Linked DNA regions of Streptosporangium becharense. The protein of the gene in region 2 interacts with the protein of the main gene of each other region in a pairwise test. Links are inferred from orthologs where the notes say so. Each region holds a gene or a part of one and is shown on either strand. Other genes may lie near its edges. The genes, in order: leuS and ligA.

Evidence for each region.
Region 1: the proteins of ligA (region 2) and leuS interact in binary tests that used the Escherichia coli proteins (3 or more experiments, as listed by UniProt). The link is inferred for Streptosporangium becharense from one-to-one orthologs.

Annotation. Positions count from the first base shown.
Region 1 is NZ_JACHMP010000001.1:5,892,677-5,904,453, reverse strand. The notes cover bases 3,801-6,941. They hold leuS (leucine--tRNA ligase), read right to left. Parts: upstream 6,544-6,941; coding sequence 4,057-6,543; downstream 3,801-4,056. Other genes in these bases: lexA (transcriptional repressor LexA), read left to right, coding at 3,801-3,819. Outside these bases: F4562_RS25965 (vitamin B12-dependent ribonucleotide reductase), read right to left, coding at 1-835; transcriptional regulator NrdR, read right to left, coding at 921-1,382; more of lexA, read left to right, coding at 3,106-3,800; F4562_RS25945 (hypothetical protein), read left to right, coding at 7,078-9,126; F4562_RS25940 (cytochrome P450), read right to left, coding at 9,128-10,303; F4562_RS25935 (alpha/beta fold hydrolase), read right to left, coding at 10,413-11,294; F4562_RS25930 (hypothetical protein), read right to left, coding at 11,503-11,777.
Region 2 is NZ_JACHMP010000001.1:5,062,363-5,073,979, reverse strand. Bases 4,679-7,659 are described here. They hold ligA (NAD-dependent DNA ligase LigA), read right to left. Parts: upstream 7,269-7,659; coding sequence 5,088-7,268; downstream 4,679-5,087. Other genes in these bases: F4562_RS22265 (methionine synthase), read right to left, coding at 7,373-7,659; F4562_RS22275 (putative bifunctional diguanylate cyclase/phosphodiesterase), read right to left, coding at 4,679-4,851. Outside these bases: Asp-tRNA(Asn)/Glu-tRNA(Gln) amidotransferase subunit GatA, read right to left, coding at 1-712; Asp-tRNA(Asn)/Glu-tRNA(Gln) amidotransferase subunit GatC, read right to left, coding at 709-1,008; F4562_RS22280 (ATP-binding protein), read left to right, coding at 1,231-2,682; more of F4562_RS22275, read right to left, coding at 2,773-4,678; more of F4562_RS22265, read right to left, coding at 7,660-8,380; F4562_RS22260 (MBL fold metallo-hydrolase), read left to right, coding at 8,626-9,267; tRNA 2-thiouridine(34) synthase MnmA, read right to left, coding at 9,359-10,429; F4562_RS22250 (DUF695 domain-containing protein), read left to right, coding at 10,490-11,536. UniProt on the Escherichia coli protein: DNA ligase that catalyzes the formation of phosphodiester linkages between 5'-phosphoryl and 3'-hydroxyl groups in double-stranded DNA using NAD as a coenzyme and as the energy source for the reaction.

The DNA.
Region 1 (11,777 bases), 830 kb from region 2 along the record:
CGGAGACGATGTCCTTGCCGCCCAGGTCCATGTCGAACCCGGCGTCACGGAGAGCGCGGACCTTGTCCTCCTCGCGCGCCTTGGTCTCGATGAACTCCTCGATGTCGGGGTGGTCGACGTCCAGGACGACCATCTTGGCGGCGCGACGGGTGGCGCCGCCCGACTTGATCGTGCCCGCCGAGGCGTCGGCCCCGCGCATGAAGGAGACCGGGCCGCTGGCCGTGCCACCGCTGGAGAGCAGTTCCTTGGAGGAGCGGATCCGGGAGAGGTTGACGCCGGAACCCGACCCCCCCTTGAAGATCACACCCTCTTCCTTGTACCAGTCGAGGATGGACTCCATCGTGTCGTCGACCGACAGGATGAAGCAGGCGCTGACCTGTTGCGGCGAGGCGGTGCCGACGTTGAACCAGACCGGCGAGTTGAAGCTGAAGACCTGGTTGACCAGGGCGTGCTTGAGCTCGTGGTCGAAGATCTCGGCGTCCTCGTCGGTCGCGAAGTAACCCTCCTCGACCGCGGTGCGCGTGTAGACGCCCACGACGCGGTCGACGAGCTGCTTGAGACTCCACTCGCGCTGTGGGGTGCCGACCGCGCCGCGGAAGTACTTCGTCGTCACGATGTTGGCGGCGTTGACCGACCACGACTCGGGGAACTCGACCCCGCGCTGCTCGAAGTTGATCGAACCGTCGCGCCAGTTGGTCATGACGACGTCACGGCGCTCCCATGACACCTGGTCGTAGGGATGCACACCCGGCGTGGTGAAGATGCGCTTCATCTTCAAGCCCTTGCGCACCCGCTTGCCGCCACGTGAAACTGCGCCACTGACGGTCTCCGTCATGACTTCCCCCTCCCGGGGCCCCGTAGAACCCTCGAATCGGACCACATCAACGCGCCGCTTCACCCCCGGCGCCCGGGGTTTGCATTCAGTCCTGCTTTTCGGAGCGCTCCGCACGGAGCTGCTTGATCTCCGCCTCGAAGTCGGCCAGGGTCTCGAACCCCCGGTAGACGGAGGCGAAGCGCAGGTAGGCCACCTCGTCCAGTTCGCGGAGCGGGCCCAGGATCGCCAGCCCGACCTCGTGGGCGGGGATCTCCGCGCACCCGGTCGCCCGGATGCTCTCCTCGACCCGCTGGCCCAGCTGGGCCAGGGAGTCCTCACCCACCGGCCGGCCCTGGCAGGCCCGCCGGACGCCCGCGATCACCTTCTCCCGGGAGAACGGCTCAGTCACGCCGCTGCGCTTGCTCACCATGAGCAGGACGGTCTCCTGTGTGGTGAACCTGCGTCCGCACTCCGGGCACGTGCGTCGACGCCGGATGGCGCCACCGTCATCAGTGGACCGGCTGTCGATGACCCGTGTATCCGGATGACGACAGAACGGACAATGCACGCGCGCCGCCTCCTTGACCTGCCGAGCGGCTCACTCGTCTCCCCTGCCCCACAGCATGCGCGCCGGGACGCTCGCGCGCGCCCCCCGAATAGTCGAGATGCGGTAATAGAAACACAATTTGTGGTGCAGTGCCTTGATTAAGCCACTAGATGTTGTGGTCCAACCGTAGAAGTGCGCGACCATGAACGCAAGTTGGCCGGGCCCCGCCACGCGAAGTGGCTGATCAGCACAGGCGCCCCGGCGTGTCGCCCGCGCATCTCACGTCGCGGCCGTCTCCGATGTCGCCCGAAGCCCCATGAGCACCTCGCCCACCCGCCTCCGACACCCCCGGCCGCCTCCCGGCGGGCCTCCGGACGCCCTTCCGGGAACCCTTCTCCCAGAATGCTCCGCGGGTCCGTGGGCACGCCCGGCGCCTGCGGAGGCGTTCCCGCGGGCCTCATGAGACGGACGTGCGGCCCGCCCGGCAAGACTCCGGACACCCCCCGCGACGGGCCGCCCCGGGGGCCACCCGGCATCCAGGGGACACCTCCGGGAGTCAGGCCCCGTCCGCGCCTCGCGGAACGCCCGGCGGAGCGGGACGCCCTCGGACACACACCGGGCGACCGCCCGGGACACCGGCACCGCGACGGCACAGCACCGACACGGCGACGGGCCCCTCACACCCGAGCCCGGGACGGGCGACCCCTGGGATCGCGGAGACTCCTGGGATCCTAGAGACTTTCACGACCGCCCGCGGACGGCACCCCGGGAAGAACCGCTCCGCCGGCCCGGACGGCGCCGATCGACATGGGGCCGTTCACACAGAGCCGACCGGCCACGCGGAGCCGTCACGCACGGAACCGGCCGGCCACACGAAGCCGGACGCTCGCACAGGAGCCGGTCGGTCACACGGAGCCGATTGGCCACATGGAGCCGGTCGATCGCACGCAGAGCCAGAGGATTCCGAAGGCGAGCAGCACGACCACCGCCGCCACGGTGGCCTTCCCCCGGCGGGTCAACCGGAGCGGCGGACGGGCGGAGCCGCGAACGGGGCCGCGAACAGAGCCCCGCGTGCGCTCCGGCGCGGGACGCCGCCCGGGAGGGAGCGGCCCGCGGCCCGCGCCACGTGACGGCCGCGGGTTGCGTCCGCCCCGGCCCGGACGCGCCTCGGCGCCGCCCGAGGAGCCCCGCGCGGACCCGGAAGCCCCGCGGCTCGGCACGGAAGGCGACCGGACCCCGGCGATCTTGACAACCCCGGCCGTCCCGGCGACCTTGGCGGCCCTGGAGGCCTTGGTGGCGCCAGCGGATTCGGCGGATTCGCCGGGCCCGGTGGCTCGGCGCGCACCCCCCGGGGCCCTGCGAGCCGGAGATGCGGGCCGGCGTACCTCCGGCCTCGGCGGCGGGACCAGCCGGAGATGCGGCACCTCCGGCGGGGACGGCACCCCCTGAGGTCGTGGCGCCTCACCGGGACGCCACCCGTTACGCACTCCTGCCGCGGCCCTGGATCGCCGTGGTGTCGCGGTCGGCTTCACGATGGCCCCCCATCCCCTCGACCTGGCCGAACACATGTCGAAGAAAGATCGGTGAATCGAACACGATGTCGATCGAACTCCCGTACGATGTTGTACACCACGACGTCGCCGATTTCGAGGACATTCGAACATCTGTTTGAGTATGATCTTCGACCGCGATACGGTCGCTGCGTGCGACGCATCAGATACAGACCGGGAGGCGAGGAGTTCGTATGAGCGAACGCAACGAGAACGGTTCGGCCGCCGACGACCTGGCGGTTCGCAGGCGTGACTCCCTCGGCCTCACCCCCAGGCAGCGGAAGATCCTTGAGGTGATCCGCGACTCCGTGCAGCAGCGGGGCTACCCGCCGTCCATGCGCGAGATCGGTGAGGCGGTCCAGCTCACCAGCACCTCCAGCGTGTCGCACCAGCTGACGGCGTTGCAGCGCAAGGGCTACCTGCGGCGCGACCCGCACCGCCCGCGCGCGCTGGAGGTCCGCCTTCCCGGCGAGCCCGTGCTGTGGGTCGACCCCGACTCCAACAACGAGGACGAGACGCCGGTCAGCCGCCCGACCGCCGCGTACGTCCCGCTGGTGGGCCGGATCGCCGCCGGTGGGCCCATCCTCGCCGAGGAGAGCATCGAGGACGTGTTCGCCCTGCCCAAGCAGCTCGTGGGCGAGGGCACTCTCTTCCTGCTCCAGGTGAGCGGTGACTCGATGATCGAAGCGGCCATCGCCGACGGAGACTGGGTGGTCGTGCGCCAGCAGCCGGTGGCCGACAACGGCGACGTGGTCGCGGCGATGATCGACGGCGAGGCCACGGTCAAGACCTTCAAGCGCAAGGACGGCCATGTCTGGCTGGTCCCGCACAACCCCAACTACGACCCGATCCCGGGTGACGAGGCCACCGTCCTCGGCAAGGTCGTGGCGGTGCTGCGCAAACTCTGAGACGCCGCGCTTCAGGAGCGGATCCCCACCACCGGGGGACCCGCTCCTTTTTGCGTCACCGCTTCCCGCACATCGTTCCCCGCACGCCTCTTCGCGCACGTCGCTCTCCGAGCGCCGCTCTCCGCGTGCCGTGCCGGGCGCCCATGCCCCTCGCGGTCCGGGACGGCTCCCGGTGGACCCGCACGCTCCCGGCGGGCCGTCCCCGGGGCTCCCGTGGAGGGACGCCCCGGGAGACCGCTACGGAACGATGTTGACCAGCTTCGGCGCGCGGACGATGACCTTGCGCGGCGTGCCGGACAGGAACGCCTTGACCTTCTCCGAGGCCAGCGCCAGCGCCTCCAGGTCGGCGTCCGAGATCTCCGGGGAGACCTCCAGCCGGTCGCGCACCTTGCCCGCGACCTGGACGACGCAGATGAGGGACTCCTGAACCAGCAGGGCCGGGTCGGCGACCGGCCAGCCGGCCCCGGCGACCGAGGCGGGGTGCCCCAGCCGCTCCCATCCTTCCTCCGCCGTGTACGGCGCGACCAGCGACAGCATGACCGCCAGCGCCTCGGCGGCCTCCCGGACCGCCGGGTCGGCGGCGCCGGGCCCGGAGTCGATCGCCCGGCGGGCCGCACTCGTCAGCTCCATCATGCGGGCCACCGCGACATTGAAGCGGTAGGAGTCGACCAGCTTGGTGACCTCGTCGACGGTCCGGTGGACGATCTTGCGCAGCTCCGGGTCGCCGCCGGCGAAGTCGGCTCCCGGCGCGGAGGCGGCACCGGCCTCGGCCATGACGCGGAACGCTCGGGCCAGGAACTTCTGCGAGGCGGCCGGCGACAGGTCCGCCCAGTCGATGTCGTCCTCCGGCGGGCCGGCGAACACCATCGTCAGCCGGACGGCGTCGACACCGTAGGCGTCGATCTGCTGGCCCAGGTCGACGCCGTTGCCCAGCGACTTCGACATCGCCTTGCCCTGGTTGATCACCTGCCCCTGGTTCAGCAGGCGGGTGAAGGGCTCGGTGAAGTCGACCATCCCCATGTCGTGCAGGACCTTGGTGAAGAACCGTGAGTACAGCAGGTGCAGCACCGCGTGCTCGACGCCGCCGACATACTGGTCGACCGGGCCCCACTGGCGGAGCTTCTCCACGTCGAACGGGCCGTCGGAGTAGTCGGGGTCGACGTAACGCAGGAAATACCACGACGAGTCGACGAAGGTGTCCATGGTGTCGGTGTCACGCTGCGCGGAGCCGCCGCACTTGGGACAGGAGACGTTGACCCACTCCCCGGCCGAGGCCAGCGGGGAGACGCCCTTGGGAGACAGGGCCTCGCCGCGCAGGTCGGGCAGGGTGACGGGCAGCTGGTCGTCCGGGACGGGGACCTCTCCGCAGTCGAGACAGTGGATGATCGGGATGGGGCAACCCCAGAAGCGCTGGCGGGACAGCAGCCAGTCGCGCAGGCGGAAGTTGACCGCCGCCTTGCCGGTGCCGCGCTCGCCCAGCACCTCGATGATCTTCCGGATCGCGTCGGCCTTGCTCAGGCCGTCCAGGGGGCCGGAGTTGACCAGCGCGCCGTCGCCGGGGGTGGCCACGCCGGTCTCGCCGGGGTCGGCCAGGCCGGTGTGCACCACGACCCGCACCGGCAGGTCGAAGGCGCGGGCGAAGTCGAGGTCGCGCTGGTCGTGCGCGGGCACGGCCATGATGGCGCCGTGGCCGTAGTCGGACAGCACGTAGTCGGCCGCCCAGACCGGCATCCGCTCACCGTTGACCGGGTTGACGGCGTAGCGGCCCAGGAAGACACCGGTCTTCTTCTTCTCGGTGGACAGGCGGTCGATGTCGGACAGCTTCGCCACCTCCGCGCGGTACGCCTCGAACGCGGCGCGCTGCTCCTCTGCGACGATCTCCTCGGCCAGCGGCGCGTCCGGGGCGACCACGAAGAAGGTGGCGCCGTACAGGGTGTCGGGGCGGGTGGTGTAGACGGTGACCGGCTCGTCGCGGCCCTCGATCACGAAGTCGACGTCGGCGCCCTCGGAGCGGCCGATCCAGTTGCGCTGCATGGCCAGCACGCGCTCCGGCCAGGTCTCCTCCAGCTGCGCCATGTCGTCCAGCAGCCGGTCCGCGTATTCAGTGATCTTGAAGTACCACTGGGTCAACTCACGGCGGACGACCTCGGCGCCGCAGCGCTCGCACCTGCCGCCGACGACCTGCTCGTTGGCCAGCACGGTCTGGTCGTTGGGGCACCAGTTGACCAGGCCGCCCTTGCGGTAGGCCAGGCCGCGCTCGAAGAAGCGCAGGAACAGCCACTGGGTCCAGCGGTAGTAACCGGTGTCGCTGGTGTGCAGGCGGGTCGACCAGTCGAAGGAGACCCCGTACCGCTTGAAGGAGGCGGCCTGGGTCTCGATGTTGGCGTACGTCCACTCGGCGGGGTGCGCGTTACGCTTGATCGCGGCGTTCTCCGCGGGCAGACCGAAGGAGTCCCAGCCGATGGGGTGCAGGACGTTGTAGCCCCGCTGGCGCCAGTAACGCGAGACGACGTCGCCGATGCCGAACGCCTCGGCGTGGCCCATGTGCAGGTCCCCGGAGGGGTAGGGGAACATGTCGAGCACGTAGCGCTTCTCACGCGTGTCGGCGGGGTCGTCGGAGGCCCGGAAGGGGTCGATCTCCTCCCACCGCCGCTGCCACTTGACCTGCAGCGCCTGCGGGTCGTAGTGCTGCTCGTCGCTCGCCGTGTCGGCTCTGTCGCTCACTGAATCTTCCCTCGGTCTACGTCTGCGCGGATGATCTGACCCGTCCGGCCCAATGAAAAACCCCCCGCTCACGCGGAGGGCAGCCGCATCGGCCGGGCGCTCAGAGACGGGAAAGCCGATGCGGCCCGGTAAGCAGGGTCGCGGCACGCATAGTCCAAGCCTATCGCAGCCCGCAAGGCGTATTCATGGGCTGGGAAAACATGTGCGATCATGCGAAACGAGGGACAGGCGGGTCCAGGGTCAGCAGAATGGGGCTCGTATCCATACCGAGATGGATGAGATCCGATGGCTACGTGCCTGTTGTGACCTCGTTTGTCCTTCCCGTCTACTCTTTTCACCGTGGCACATTCAGTCGAGCCGGGGCAGGGCCCGGATCCGTTGGAGGTCGGTCTCCCCTTGCAGGACCCGCCGACCGATCCCACCGGGCTCCAGTTCAGGGGTGCGTTCTCCGGTTTCCCTGCGAACCCCCCCGTCTCACGTGAGACCATGCCCAATACTCATAATTCGGGCAACCGCGCGGGAGGTAAGGAAAGCATGGCCTCGGAGCAGTCCAGCCAGCCCCACCCGCCTCCGGCATGGCCGGAGGCAGCTGAGCCGGTGCCCTCCTGGGCGAACGACCCGCTGGGCACCGGCCCGCGGCTCCCCCGCCCCCAGGAGGACGCCGAGAACGGTGCCCGGCAGAACGCCTCCCCCGGCGGTAACGGCTGGCCCCAGCCCACCCCGGCGCAGGACGGCACCCGGCAGAACGCCTCAGACCCCCGGAACGGCGGGCACGGGAGCACCTCCCCCGGCGGCTGGGCACAGGCCACGGCACCTCAGGGCGACGTGTGGCAGAACTCGTCGGGTGCGCAGGGCGACACCTGGCAGAACACCTCGGGTGCGCAGAGCGATGTGTGGCAGAACGCCTCCACCCCGCGCAACGACACCTGGCAGAACACCTCGGGATCCCAGGGCGACGTGTGGCAGAACACCTCCGGCCCGCGCAACGACGGACACGGGCAGGGTTTCGGGGCGCCGCAGAGCGATCCCGGCCGGGCCGCAGGACACCCGGAAAGCGGCTCCCGGCCGTCGGCTTCGCCCGCGGAGAGCGCCGTGTGGCCGCCCGCGGGCAACGGCTCCTGGCCGCCTGCGGCGTCAGCGGACGGCTCCGCGTACGGCACCGGCACCGCCGGAACACAGGACCGGATGTTCTCTCCGCCTGCGTGGGCGAGCGCGTCGATCGACGCCCCCGCCGACCCCGGCGGGGCGTCCTTCGGCGGCGCCGAGCAGAACGGCCGCGGCGAGTACGGCGGCCCCGGCGCGCACAACGAACCCGGCAGGTCCGGCGGCTCCGGGAACGGTGACGCCTTCGGCGCCGGGAACGGCAACGGCGTAACCGGCGGCACCGGTCACGGCGGACTCGCCAACGGCGGGGCGGCCGAGCAGACCGTACGCCTCAGCTACGGCGTACCGGACAACCCCGCCATGTGGGCCATGGCCGCGGCCAGCGCCGCGCAGGCCGCGCCCGCCCCGGCGCCCCAGGAGTCTCCGGGCCGGCCCGGCGGCACCGGTCCGCATCCCACGCACGGCCACCCCACGCATTCCGGGCAGCCGGGTCAGCCCGGACAGTTCGGTCACCCCGGGCAGTTCGGCCGGCCGGACGGCACCGGCCAGCCCGACCACCGCGGGCAGCCGGGACAGTTCGGCCGTCCCGACCAGCCCGGGCATCACCTGAGCCGCGACCCCTCCGACCCGAGCAAGCCGTTCGTGACCGCGGGTCAGATCAGCGGCCCGAAGACGCCTCCCCCGGAGCGTCAGCAGGAGCTGTGGGACACGGTCTTCGGCGAGAGCTACGAGGGTCTGGCGGAAGGCGAGCTCGAGGGCCGGGGCAGGCCCGTATGGATCTTCGCGCTGGCCGGGTCCGTGGTCATCGCACTGGTCGGTGCGACGGTCTGGGCGTTCCTGGCCGGGCCCCTGGCCTCCGACGAGGAGATCGTCGCGGACTCCCCCAAGCCCTCGGCGACCGCGAAGAAGACCACCAAGCCCGCCGCCGTCGGCCGCCTGCCGCGGTTCAGCGGTAAGGCGTCCCCGGTGGCCGGTACGCTCACCGACCAGCCGGCGGGGATCACGCTGGCCAAGCTCGGCGCTCCCTGGCGGCAGGATCAGCGTCCGACGGTGCCCACCAGCTACGGCTTCACGACCCGCCAGTACCTGCCGGCGGGTACCGACTCGACGGGCAAGGCCCAGTTCGCCCAGATCATGTCGGGTCCGCTGTCGCCGCGGTTGAAGAGCAAGTACACCTCGCCGAAGAACCTCGCGCCGGTCATCAACGCGGTGGCCTCCACCGGCCGTAAGAAGTTCTTCCCGGAGGACAACAGCGCCCGCAAGACCGCGCAGCAGACCCTGTCGGTGAACGGCATGCCGGGTCAGCTGGCGGCGTACGAGATCACCTCGGGTGACACCAAGACGACCATGGTGGTGGCGGCGGTGAGCACCGGTGCCGACGTTCCGGCGATCGTCTACATGTCGGTTCCGGACAGCAAGAAGGAGCTGCTGCCCGACGTGAACACCGTGTTCAAGTCGATCAAGGTGCAGGGCCAGTGAGTCAGAACGTGCAGCCCATGTGCTTGATGCCGTTGATGAAGCTGGACCGCAGGCGGTCGGGCTCACCGACGGAACGGATCTCCGGCAGGCGGGTGAACAGCTCGCGGAACATCACGGTGATCTCCCGGCGAGCCAGGTGAGCGCCTAGGCAGAAGTGCGGGCCCGGGCCGCCGAATCCCACGTGCGGCCCCTCCGTGCGCGTGATGTCGAAGCGGTACGGGTCGGTGAAGACCGCCTCGTCGCGGTTGGCGGCCCAGTAGAAGAGCAGCACCTTGTCGCCCTCGCGGTAGAGGTGGCCGTTCATCTCGTGGTCGCGGGTGAGGCTGCGGCGCATCCAGGCCACGGGCGAGGCCAGCCGGACGATCTCCTCGACCGCGCCGGGCATGCGTCCGTCGAGATCCTCCCGCAGCAGTGCGCGCTGGCCGGGGTTCTCGGTGAACAGGTGCAGGCCGTGGGAGATGGCGTTGCGGGTGGTCTCGTTGCCCGCCACCACCAGCAGGATGAAGAACGAGCCGAGCTCCTGCATCGTCAGCTTCTCACCGTCGATGTTGGCGCTGGTCAGGGCGGTGGTGAGGTTGTCGCCGCCCTCCTCGGCCAGGGCGACGACGAGTTCCTGGAGCGTCTGTCCCGCGCCGAGGAGCAGTTCGGCGGCGCGGGAGACGTCGGTGATGAACTCCGGGTCGCCGCCCGAGAGGATGATGCTGGTGGCGTCGAAGACCTTCTGGTAGTCGCGCTGCGGGATGCCCATCATGTCGCAGATGATCTTCAGGGGCAGCTTGGCGGCCACCTCGGTCACGAAGTCACAGCCCGGCCCGGTGGCGATCAGGTCGTCGACGATCCGCACGGCGGCGGCCTCGACGTCGGCCTCGAACTGCTTGATCATCTTTGGGGTGAACGCCCGGGAGACGATCCGGCGGAGGCGCGCGTGCCGCGGGTCGTCCATATTGATCATCGAACCGAAGTACTCGTTGAACTCGGGTCCGAGGTCCTGGATGGACGTCGACCCACGCCCGGAGGAGAAGATCTCGGGGTGGCGGCTGGCCTCGATGATGTCGGCGTGCCGCACCAGGGCGTAGTAGCCGCGACCGGGAGGCGCGAAGGGGATCTCGGGCTCGGAGAACAGGACCGGACCCGGCTGGGCACGGAGCACCGCGAAGGCCGCCTCGCGCTCGGCCATCGGCCGCTCCCAGAAGGCGATGTCCGACAGGTTGATGTCCGCGAGCGAAACCGACACATCAGCCTCCACTAGAATGGCATTCTGTTTTGCAGATCCTGCCACATGACGCTCAGGCCAACCAGCCCAGAACGAGATTGTTGACCTCGCGGGGTCGCTCCAGGTGGAGGAAGTGCCCGGCTTGTAGAACATGTTCCATCCGGGAGCCGGGTGGGAGGAAACTCACCGCCCCGTCGACCTGCTCCACCCCCAGGCAGCCGTCACGCACCCCGTGCAGATAGAGGATCGGCACGTCCCGGCCGGCCGCGGGCCGTCCGGCGGCATGGTGGCCGGTGGGTGCCACCGTGCCGAGCATGGCGCGGTAGTAGCCGATCGCGGCGGTGAGGTTCGCCGGGGCGCCCAGGCTTCGCCGGACGAACGCGACGTCCTCGGTCGCGTCGTAGCCCGGTGACCAGTCGCGCCACAGTCCTTCGACGAACCCCTCCCGCGCCGCCGCGGTCTCGGCCAGGCCGGTCTGGAAGAGGAAGACGTAGAACGACCGTTTGAGCTGCTCGTAGTCGAAGAACGTCTCCAGCAGGGTGCCCGCCGGGGGCAGCGCCATCGCGATCCCGGTACGCCAGCGCTCGGGGGCGAGGGCGGTGGCGCCGTAGACGGGCAGGGCCCCCCAGTCGTGTCCGATGAGCACCGCGTCACCGTCACCGCCGAGCGCCTCGTGCAGCGCGCAGGCGTCGGCGACCAGGGCGTCACCCTCGTAGGCGCCGTCCGGAGGGACGGAGGTCGGCGCGTAGCCGCGCATGAAAGGCGCCACCGCCCGGTAGCCGCGCGCGGCCAGCTCCGGCATCAGGTGCCGCCAGGTGTACGCGGTGTCGGGGAAACCGTGCAGGCACAGCGCCAGCGGCCCCCGCCCCGCCTCCAGGTAGGCGAACTCGACACCGTTGGCGGTGACGGTCTTGATCTCTCCGGCGTGCCCGCCGTCTGCCGGGCGGATGTCCATGAGGTGGAACCTAGCACCTGCTTGGCCTTCCGGAGCGGGGATGCCGCGAGGTCGCCTGCTGCGTGGCCGCCCGGCATCCGGCTTCCCGGCGGCGGACTCTCCCGGACGATCCGGTCGATCCGGGGGCATCGGCGCGATGTCGTCGGACGAGCACCGACCCGGGGCCGCACGGCGGTCGTCGGCGTGAGACGGCTCGCCGGAATCTGACTCACAACCGCAGGACCGCGAGTCCGGAGTCCTCCGGCAGGATTTCCTCGACACGCCGCTGCAGGTCCGTCACGAGCCGCTCGTACTCGGGCGTCCCGCCCCTCGGCGCGCGGGAGACCAGGCGCATGGTCTCACCGTAGAAAGAGGAGTAACGGTCCGCCTCGGGGTGCTCCACCCAGCCGGTGCGCCGGTGCCATCCACTGTCCGCGAAGGCGACGCCGACCAGCAGTCCGGCGTCGAACACCCTCCCGACGGCGATGGCCGCGGCCAGCAGCG
Region 2 (11,617 bases):
AGTCGAGCTCGTCGTGGCCGGAGAACGCCTCGTGGAGCAGAGCGGCGTCGAGGACGTTGCGCGCGAACGGGCCCGGGGTGTCCAGCGAACTGGCGAACGCGATCAGTCCGTAACGCGACGAGCCGCCGTAGGTGGGCTTCATGCCCACGATGCCGGTGACCGCGGCGGGCTGGCGGATCGAACCGCCGGTGTCGGTGCCGGTGGACAGCGGCGCCTCGTAGGACGCGACCGCGGCGGACGAGCCGCCGGAGGAGCCGCCGGGGACGCGGGACAGGTCCCAGGGGTTGCGGGAGGGCCCGTAGGCCGAGTTCTCGGTGGAGGAGCCCATCGCGAACTCGTCCAGGTTGGTCTTGCCCAGGATCACCAGGCCGGCCTCGCGCAGGCGGCGCGTCACGGTCGCGTCGTACGGCGGGCGCCAGTCCTGGAGGATCTTCGATCCGGCCGTGGTCGGCATGTCCGTGGTGGTGAAGACGTCCTTGTGCGCGATCGGCACCCCGGCGAGCGGGCCGAGCTCCTCCCCGGCGGCGCGACGGGCGTCGACGGCCCGCGCCTGCTCCAGGGTCACCTCGGGGTCGACGTGCAGGAAGGCGTTGACCTTGGGCTCGACGGCGGCGATCCGGTCGAGGTGGGCCTGGGCGACCTCGACCGCCGAGACCTCACCGCTCGCGATGAGCGCGCCGAGTTCGGCGGCGGACCTGTGGATGAGGCTCATGCTTCCTCCCCGAGGATGCGCGGGACACGGAAGCGGCCGTCCTCGACGGCCGGAGCGCCGGACAGCGCCCCTTCGGGCGTCAGGCCGGGCCGTACCTCGTCGGGACGGTAGACGTTGGTGAGCGGGAGCGCGTGCGAGGACGGCGGGATGTCGTCGGCCGCCACCTCGGCGACGCGGGCGACAGCACCGATGATCACATCGAGCTGAGCGGCGAAGTGGTCGAGTTCCTCGTCGGCCAGCGCCAGCCGGGCCAGCCGGGCGAGGTGTGCGACCTCGTCGCGGGTTATGGCGGACATAAGTCGTTGAACCCGTTTCGTGGAATGGCAATTGGACAGTGTCATCCTATGGCTCGCGACCTGAGGGTCCCGACTCATCGACCCGCCGGGATCATGTGGAGCACACGCCCGTGAGGCGGAGGGAGCACCGGCTTCGAGACCCGCGTCCGCCCTCGCGATACTATCGCCATCGATAGTATCGACGCCGACAGTATCTTCATCGACCGGACTCCGGGGGTCCGCATGGGCGAGTTCATCGGCAGGGAACATGAGCTTGCGACACTCGCCTCGCTGCTCGACCGCGTCCGGGCGGAAGCCTCCTCCGGGCGGCCCGGACGGTGCGTGCTGGTCAGAGGCCGCAGACGGATCGGCAAGTCGGCACTGGCGGAGAAGTTCGTCGGCCGCAGCGGGCTGCCGTCGCTGTTCTACACCTCGGCACGGGCCGACTCCCGCACCGAACTCCACCAATTCATGACGGACGTCGCGGCCTCCGACCTGCCGAACCGAGGCGTGTTCGCGGAGACCGCGCCGGACACCTGGAACGGAGCCCTGCAGCTGCTGGCGGACGCCCTTCCCGGCGACCGCCCCTCCATCGTGGTGATCGACGAGGTTCCCTACCTCATGGACCGGGTCGACGCCTTCGAAGGGCTGCTCCAGCGCGCCTGGGACCGGTTCTTGAGCCGCAAGCCGGTCCTGCTCGTCCTCATCGGATCCGACCTGTCCATGATGGAGGCGCTGAACAGCTACGAGCGCCCCTTCCACCAGCGCGGCACCGAGATGGTCGTCGGACCGCTCAACCCGTACGAGATCCGGCAAATGCTGCGGCTCACGGCCGCTGACGCGTTCGACGCGGCCCTCGTCACCGGGGGACTCCCCCTCGTCTGCGGCGAGTGGCCGCGCGGGGCCTCCCTCTGGGAGTACCTGCGTGGCGCGTTGGCCAATCCGGTGTCGGCCCTCCTGGTGTCCGCGGAACGGTCCCTCGCCGCCGAGTTCCCCGCCACGACCCAGGCGGGCGAGGTGCTGCGGGCGATCGGCAGCGGCGAGCGCACGTTCACCAACATCGCCCGCAGCGCCGGCGGGATCTCGCACAGCACCCTGTCCAGGGCCGCCGACCTGCTGATCTCGAAGGGGATCGTGACCGGTGAGCTGCCGCTGTCCACCCGTCCCTCGAAGGAGCGCAGGTACCGGGTGACCGACCCCTACCTGCGTTTCTGGCTCCGTTTCCTCGGCCCCCACATGCCGGAGGTGGAGCGCCGCCGGGGAGACCTCACCCTGCGGCGGATCGTCTCGCAGTGGAGCAGTTGGCGGGGACAGGCCGTCGAACCCCTGGTACGCGAATCACTGGCCCGGCTGCTTCCGGACGGAAAACTCACCGAGGCGCCTGCGATCGGCTCGTATTGGACCAGGAGCAACGACGTGGAGATCGACATCGTAGGCGCAGATCGAGGGCCGATCGCCCGAAGGCTGTGCTTCCTGGGGTCGATCAAGTGGCTCGACGACGCGGCATTCGACGACCGTGACCTCTCCGCGCTGGCCAGGCACCGGGCCGCGATGACGGACGAGCCGACCCCGCTCATCGCGGTATCGCGCAGCGAGGTCTCCTGCTCCGGGCTCGCCGCCGCGTACGGCCCCGAAGACCTGATCCGGGGCTGGAGCTGGGGAGGCTCCCGCGGAGAGATCACCCGGTCAGGATGAGGACGGCCCGGGGCGGACCCGTACGACGGCCGGTGCCACTCCGGGACGCCGACCTGGGGTACCCCCGGGGCTCCGGCCCGGGGGTGCCGCTCAGGCCGTCTGCGCGTCGAGGACCTCGGCGGGGCGGAGGACCCCGAAGTCGCCCTTGGCCGCGGAACGGTGCTTGCGGAGCCAGGCGGTGGCGTCGGCGGCGGACATCGGCTCGGCGAACAGCCAGCCCTGGCCCAGGTCACACCCCATGGCGGCCAGGTGGGTGGCGACCTCGGCCGACTCGACGCCCTCGGCGACCGAGCGCAGCCCCAGGGAGCGGACCAGGTCGACGATCGAGCGGACGATGCGCTCGTCGTCCTTGGACTCGCCGATCCGGCGGACGAACGAGGCATCGATCTTGACCTCGGCGACCGGCAGGCGTTGCAGGCGGACCAGCGAGGAGTAGCCGGTGCCGAAGTCGTCCAGCGCGAGCGGCACGCCCAGCGAGGCCAGGGCCCGGATGGCGTCGGCGGTGTACGCCTGGTCGGTCATCAGGATGCGCTCGGTCACCTCCAGCTGGATCGCCTTGGGCGGCAGCCGGTAGCGCGCCAGCCCCGCCCGGAGCTGGTCGTACAGCGCCGAGTCGAGCAGGTCACGGGCCGAGACGTTGACGGAGATCTGCTCGTGCAGGCCGGTGTGCCACCACTGGGCCGCCTGCTCCAGGGCGGTGTCGATGACGTACTTGGTGAGGTGACGCATCAGGTACGACTGCTCGGCCATCGGCACGAACTCCGCCGGGGAGATCATCCCCCGCTCCGGGTGGCTCCAGCGCAGCAGCGCCTCCACCCCGCGCACCTGGCCCACGGCCAGGTCGAGTTTGGGCTGGTAGTGCAGCCGCAGTTCGGAGCAGTCGATGGCCTTGCGCAGATCCCCCAGGAGGCTGAGCCGTTCGGGGCTGTTGCGGTCCTTGTCCGCCGCGTACATCTCGACCCCGGTGCGGCCCTCCTTCGCCAGGTACATCGCCACGTCGGAGCGCTGCAGGAGCATCTCGAAGTCGGGTGCGTGGTCGGGGTAGAGCGCGATGCCGAACGAGGCGTCCAGGTCGAAGCTCATCCCCTCCAGGCGGACCGGCTCGGTGATCGCGACGCGCAGGCGGGCGGCCACCTCCCGGGCCGCCGCGGCGTTCCTGACCGAGGGGAGCAGCACGGCGAACTCGTCGCCGCCGAGCCGCGCCACCACGTCACCCGGCCGCACGCTGTGGGTGAGGCGGTGGGCCACCATCTGCAGCAGCCGGTCGCCCACCGGGTGCCCGAGGGTGTCGTTGATCTCCTTGAACCGGTCGAGGTCGAGCAGGAACAGCCCGACCCGCTCACCCTCCCGGGTCTCGGCGAGCGCCTCCTCGGTGCGGACCACGAGCATCTTGCGGTTGGGCAACCCGGTCAGCCCGTCGTGCATCGCCTGGTGGTCGCGGCGGACCGACATGGTGGCGGTGAAGTAGACCGCCAGCAGCGGCGCCACGAACAGCGGCACGAGCGCGGGCGAGTGGTTCATCACCACGACGACCAGCGGAGCCAGGCCGAGCAGCCCCGCGTAGACGAGACTCTGGTGGCCGATCGTGGTCTTGATCACCCGGTGGATCGACCTGCGTTCGTGCAGCGACACCGCGCCGGAGACCAGCAACGCCCGGACCGTGAAGTACGCCAGCCCGGCCAGCCCGATCACCGGCAGATCGGAGCCGGTCGGCACCCAGCCCGCGGAGGCGGGCCGGACACCGGACAGGCCGACGACGACCCCCGCGGCGGCGTTCGCCAGGGTCACCTGCGCGATGTTGAACATCAGGCGGTGCCAGGCCCTGCGGGTGACCGCCGCGTTGACCAGCATGGCGGCCGCCTGAAGCAGGACGGCGACCGGCAGCCCGTAGTGGAGCAGCGCGGCGAAGGTGAACATGGTCGACGGGTACGTGCCGCCGACCGTCGTGGACGACGACAGCAGCACCGGCCGCAACTCGCCCAGCACGATCAGGACGGCGAGTATCCAGAACAGCGGGCTGCGGACGAGCTCGGTGGCCTCGACCGCGCCGATGCGCAGCTGGGACACGACGAGCACCGTGAACCCGATCGTGGTGACGGCGGTGAGATACGCCCACAGGGGCGATCCGACGCGCGGTCCGGTGTCGCGGGTGTCGGTTGGGTCGGCCATGAGTAACAAAACCCCCATTAGTTCACTATGGGAGAGTACGGCCTACGAGCCACTTCGCGAAACCGGTTGCGCACGTTCCGTCACGACTGATTTGCGGCCCGCCATGGCGGGGCGGCGCGCGGAACCGGTCGCGGCTCCTCGGGGCACGGCCCTGACCTCGGCCGCCACCGTGGGCCCCGGCCGATCGCCACTCCTCGGGCTTGACCGTGCCCCCGGGCCCCTCCCCCGGCGGATCGCTACTCTTCAGGCTTGACGGTGACCTCGGCCGCAGCCTCGGGCCCCTCCGCCAACAGCACCCGCAGGCCCTCCTCGTCGAGGATCGGCACCCCGAGCTTGACCGCCTTGTCGAACTTGGACCCGGCGTTCTCTCCCACCACCACGAACGAGGTCTTCTTCGACACCGAGCCGGAGACCTTGCCGCCCCGGCTCGCCAGCGCGGCACCGGCCTCGTCGCGGGTGAACCCCGCCAGGGTGCCGGTCACCACGAAGGTCAGGCCTGCGAGGGTCTGCGGGAGCTGCTCGGCCGGCGGGTCGTCGACCATCCGGACGCCCGCGGCCTCCCACCGGCGGATGATCTCCCGGTGCCAGTCGACCTCGAACCAGTCGCGGATCGCCGCGGCCACCCGCGGGCCGACGCCCTCGACGGCGGCCAGCTCCTCCTCCGAGGCGTTCGCGATCGCGGGGATCGAACGGAACTCGGCGGCGACGGCCTGGGCCGTGGGGGGGCCGACGTGCCGGATGGACAGCGCCACCAGCACCCGCCAGACCGGCTGGCTCTTGGCCTTCTCCAGCTCCTCCAGCATCTTCTCCGCGTTCTTGCTCGGCTCGCCGCTCTGGTTGGCGAAGAAGGTGACGACCCTGGGCTCGCCGGTCTCCGGGTCGGTCTTGGGCAGGCCGGTGTCGAGGTCGCGCACCACCGACCTGATCGGCAGCAGCCGGTCGATCGTCAGGTCGAACAGGTCGGCCTCGGTGCGGACCGGAGGCTCCTGCGGCGGCAGCGGCTGGGTCAGCGCGGTGGCCGCCACGTATCCCAGGCCCTCGACGTCGAACGCCCTTCGCCCCGCCGCGAAGTAGATGCGCTCACGGAGCTGGGCCGGGCACGCCCTGGTGTTGGGGCAGCGCAGGTCGGCGTCGCCCTCCTTCTCGTAGGCCAGCTCGGTGTCGCACTCGGGGCAGCGGGTGGGCATCACGAACGGCCGCTCGGTGCCGTCGCGCAGGTCGGCCACCGGCCCGACGATCTCGGGGATGACGTCACCCGCCTTGCGCAGCACCACGGTGTCGCCGATCAGCACGCCCTTGCGGGCGACCTCGGAGGCGTTGTGCAGCGTGGCGCGCTCGACCGTCGACCCGGCCACCACGATGGGCTCCATGACGCCGTACGGCGTCACGCGGCCGGTGCGGCCGACCCCCACCTGGATGTCGAGGAGCTTGGTGTTGACCTCCTCCGGGGGGTATTTGTAGGCGATCGCCCAGCGCGGCGCGCGGCTGGTGGAGCCCAGGTTGCGCTGGAGCTCGATGCGGTCGACCTTGACCACGACCCCGTCGATCTCGTAGGGGGGGTCGTGGCGGTGCTCGCGGTAGAACTCGATGAAGGCGTTGATGCCGTCGAGGTCGTCGACGACGCGGTACAGGTCGCTGACGGGCAGGCCCAGCCCCCTGAGCCGGTCGTAGATCTCCGACTGGGCACGGGGCTCGGCGCTGCCCTCCCACCTGCCGACCCCGTGGACGATCATGCGCAGCGGGCGCTGCGCGGTGATCCGCGGGTCCTTCTGCCGGAGCGAGCCGGCGGCCGAGTTGCGCGGGTTGGCGAACGGCGCCTTGCCCGCCCCGACCAGCTGCTCGTTGAGCTTCCTGAACTCCTCGACCGGGATGTAGACCTCGCCGCGGACCTCCACCAGATCGGGCACGTCGTCACCGGTCAGGCGGTGCGGCACGTTGGCGATCGTGCGCACGTTGGCCGTCACGTCGTCGCCGACCCGGCCGTCGCCGCGGGTCGCGCCCCGCACCAGCCGGCCCTTCTCGTAGACCAGCGAGACGGCCAGGCCGTCGATCTTCAGCTCGCACAGGTAAGGGGCGGGGTCGCGCTCGGCCAGCCGCTCGGCCCGCGCCTGCCAGGAGGCCAGGTCGTCGGTGTCGAAGGCGTTGTCGAGGCTCTCCATGCGCTGCAGGTGCGCCACCGGGGCGAACTCGCTGGAGATCGGCGCGCCGACCTTCTGGGTGGGCGAGTCGGGCGTGCGGAGGGTCGGGTTCGCCTCCTCCAGCTCGCGCAGCTCACGCATCCACGCGTCGTACTGCGCGTCGCTCGCGGTGGGCGAGTCGAGCACGTAGTAGCGCCAGTTGGCCTCGTCGACCAGCTCGGTCAGCTCCGCGTGCCGCTCCAGCGCCACCACCGGCACACCCTCGACCTCAGCGCTCATCGCCTGGCTCTCCCCCTTTTTCCCTCGAAGAACAGGGCAACGTTATCGCCGGTCACCGACAATGTTGCCCGGCCTCATCCGGAGACGGGAGAGCCCCCGCGACGTCACTCGCCGGGATCCTCCCGCAGCACGCGGGCGGCCTTGCCGCAGGCGGCCAGGGCCGCCCTGGCGTAGGCGGGCGAGGCCCCGGCCAGGCCGCACGCGGGGGTGAGGACCACCTGCGCCGCCAGGGTGGCGGCGCGGAGACCGAGGCGGCGCCAGAGCTCGACGGCGGGAGCGGCGATCACGCCGACGTCGGGCAGCCGGGCGTCCACGCCGGGCACGACCCCCATCAGCAGCGCCGTGCCGGCCTCGACGGCCTCGCCGATCGTGTCCTCGTCCCGCCGCCGCAGCAGGGAGGCGTCCAGCGAGATCCCCGCGGCGCCCGCCCTGCGCAGGACGCCGAAGGGGACGCCCGGAGCGCAGCAGTGCACCACCGGGAACACGCCCCCGGGGAACACCGCCCCCAGCCGTTCGGCGGCGAGCTGGGCGTCGACGGCGGACAGCCGGCCGAACCCGGAGGCGGTGGGCACCGTGCCGGCGAGCACCCCGGGCAGGCCGGGCTCGTCGACCTGGAGCACGATCTCCGAGACGCCCGGCAGCCTGCGGCGCACCTCGGTGACGTGCGCGGCGACCCCCTCGGCCAGCGACTCCACCAGGTCGCGCACCGCCCCCGGGTCGGCGAGGGTCTTGTCGCCGTGCCTGAGCTCGATCATCCCGGCGAGCGTCCACGGCCCGCACACCTGCACCTTGAAGGGGCCCTCGTAACCCTGGGCGGCCTCCTCCAGCGCGTCGAGATCCCGCCTGAGGTGGTCGCGGGCGCGCTTGAGGTCACGCCCCGGCCGGTCGGTGAACCGCCACCCGGACGGCTGGACCTCCACGGGCAGGTCCAGCAGGAGCGACGCGGTGCGTCCGGCCATGTCGGCGCCGACGCCGCGGGCCGGCAGCTCCGGCAGGTACGGCAGCCGGGGCGACTCCCCCAGGACGACCCTGATCGCCTCCGCGTGGTCTTCTCCCGGGTGCGACCCGACGCCGGTCGAGGTCGCCTCACCCCATGGGTACCTGCCGCTCATGCCTGCTCCTGGTTCCGCGTGTCGGGACGCGGGCGGTCGCCGTCGCGCCGACGGCCCGCCCCCGCCCCCATGTCCGGAGGACAGCTTAGGACCACCCGGCCCCGTCCCGGGCCCCGGCGAGCCCTCCGGTTCCCGGTGCCCGTCCCCCGGCACGGGAACCCGTCACGGGACGGGGAACGCACCGGCCGCATTCCGGAGCGCCACCCGTCCCCGGCCGCCGCGGCGACGGGAAATAGCCTGGGACGGTGAAACTCACGAAATTCGGACACGCCTGTGTACGCCTGGAGAAGGGCGACTCCGTCCTGGTGATCGACCCCGGCTCCTTCAGCGAGGAGTCCGCGCTGGACGGGGCCCGGGCCGTTCTCATCACCCACGAGCACTTCGACCACGTGGAGGCCGACCGGCTGCGCCGCGCGGCCGAGGCCGACCCGGCGCTGGAGATCTGGACCAACGAGAGCGTCGCGGCCACCCTGCCGGACGTCCCGGCCACGATTCGGGTGGTGCGCGACGGCGACTCCTTCGAGACCGCCGGCTTCGCGGTACGGACCGTCGGCGAGTGGCACGCCCCGAACCACCCGGACATGCCGATCGTGAGCAACGTCGGCTTCCTGGTGGACGAGGAGGTCTTCTACCCGGGTGACGCGCTCACCCCGCCGGGGGTCGAGGTGCCCACGCTCCTGGTGCCGACCAACGCGCCGTGGCTGAAGGCGTACGAGATGATCGAGTATCTCCGCGAGATCCGCCCCGCCCGTGCGTTCTCCACCCACGACGGGCTGCTCAACGACATCGGGCTCGGCCTGGTCGACAGGTGGCTGGAGATGGAGGCCGGCAAGCAGAAGGCGGAGATGCGCCGCCTCGCGCCCGGCGAGTCGGTGACCCTCCCCTGAGCCCCTCTGCGGCCCCGGGGCACCGGCCCCGGGCTCCCGGCCCGGAGAACCCGGTGCCACGGACCCCGTGCGCCGCGGCCCGGGAACGGGGTCAGGCGGCCTTGGTGATCGTGGCGGAGCCGATCACGGTGTCGCCGAGGTACAGCACGGCCGCCTGACCGGGGGCGACCCCCGTCGCGGGGGTGCCCAGCTCGATGTGGAGCTCGTCGCCGGAGACCTGCGCGTGGCAGTCGTACACCTCTCCGTGGGCACGCAGCTGCACCGTGCACGCCAGCGGCCCGCGCGGCTCGCCCACCGGGCCGTTCCACACCGGCCGGGTCGCGACGATGGTGTCGACCTGCAAGGACGTGCGCGGGCCGACGGTGACCGTGTTGGAGACCGGCTCGATGGACAGCACGTAACGCGGGCGGCCGTCGGCGGCGGGACGGTCGATCCGCAGGCCCTTGCGCTGGCCGACGGTGAAGCCGTAGGCACCCTCGTGGGCGCCGACGACCTCGCCCGACTCGTCGACGATCGGGCCGGGGGTCGCACCGAGGCGGTCGGCCAGGAAGCCGCGGGTGTCGCCGTCGGCGATGAAACAGATGTCGTGGCTGTCGGGCTTGTCGGCGACCATCAGCCCGCGCCGGGCGGCCTCCTCGCGGACCTGCGCCTTGGTGGAGTCGCCCAGCGGGAACATGGCGTGCCCGAGCTGCTGCCTGGTGAGCACGCCGAGGACGTAGGACTGGTCCTTGCCCTCGTCGGGACTGCGGCGGAGCACGCCGTCGACGAGGCGCGCGTGGTGCCCGGTGACGACCGCGTCGAAGCCGAGGGCGAGGGCCCGGTCGAGCACCGCCTCGAACTTGATCTTCTCGTTGCAGCGCAGGCACGGGTTGGGGGTGCGTCCGGCGGCGTACTCGTTGACGAAGTCCTCGACGACGTCGTGGTGGAACCGCTCGGCCATGTCCCAGACGTAGAAGGGGATGCCGATGACGTCGGCGGCCCTGCGGGCGTCACGCGAGTCTTCGAGCGTGCAGCACCCGCGGGCGCCGGTCCGGTAGGACTGGGGGTTGGCGGAGAGGGCCAGGTGGACGCCGGTGACGTCGTGACCCGCCTCGGCGGCACGGGCCGCCGCCACGGCGGAGTCGACGCCGCCGGACATGGCGGCAAGCACACGAAGACTCATAACACCTCTGAGCGTACCCGCGTTCGCGGGCGCCTCGTCGGGCTGCGAGAATCCGGGGCCATGCGACTGTTCGGGCGCAAGAGCGAATCTCCCGCCGACCCCGCCCCCGCGATCGAACGTTTCTGGGCGTGGTGGGCCGAGGCGCGGCCGGAGCTGGACGCCGCGGTGACCGCCGGCGAGACCGGGCGGCAGGCCGAGCTGATCGGCCCCGCGGTGACGGCGGTCCACCCCTCGCTGGTGTGGGAGATCACCCCGGGGCTGCGGGCCGACCACGCCCTCGTGGTCACCTGCGCGGGTGATCCGGAGCTGCGCGCCGTCGCGCACCGCTGGGCCGCCGCCGCGCCGCCCGCCGACCGGCTCTGGGAGTTCCACCCGTCGCGGCGGGCCGATCCGCGGGCCACGACGCTGACGGTCGACGTGGACGGCTACGGGTTCACGCTCGGCGAGCTCACGCTGGGGTTGCGCGTCCCGCGCGGCAACCCGCGCGTGGACGTGGTCGCCTACCACCCGATCTTCACTCTCCTTCCGGAGGAGACCCGTGTCGAGGCCGCGCTGCTCGCCCTCGACCGGCTGCTCGGCGAGGACGAGGTGGCCCGCTGGGTGGGCGACGTCTCGGCCGTCGCGATCGAGCCGATGGACGCCGTGCCCGCCGTGCACCTGCCCGGGGTGGTCGCCGACCTCGCCTCCGGCTACGGGGACGACCAGTGGGCGCTGCTGGAGGGTGAGACCGCGGGTGGCGCCCGCCTGGTCGCCGCCGCCCGTCACCCGTTGCGTCCGGTGGACTACCCGGTGTTCGACCAGCACATCGCCATCACCCTCCCGTACGCGCACCACGACGCCGAGGGCCTGCCCACCGGCCCCTCGCTGGAGGCGTTGCGCGACTTCGAGGAGCGGCTGGCCGGGCGGATCGGCGGCCCGGACGGCGGCGGCGTCCTCGCCGCGCACCTGAGCGCCGAGGGCCGGCGGGTGCTGCACGTCTACGCCGACCCGGAGGGCAGGGCGGCCGTCCACGCCGAGAAGCTCGTCGCGGGCTGGAAGGAGGGGCGGCCCCGGGTCGACGTGGCCGCCGACCCCGGCTGGGCCGCCGTCGCCCCCTTCCTGTCCTGAGAGACGCCGCGTCCCTCCTGAACGCCGCCGCGCCTTCCGGGGCCTGAGGGCCGTGTCCGGGCCGTGTCTTCCACGGCCAGG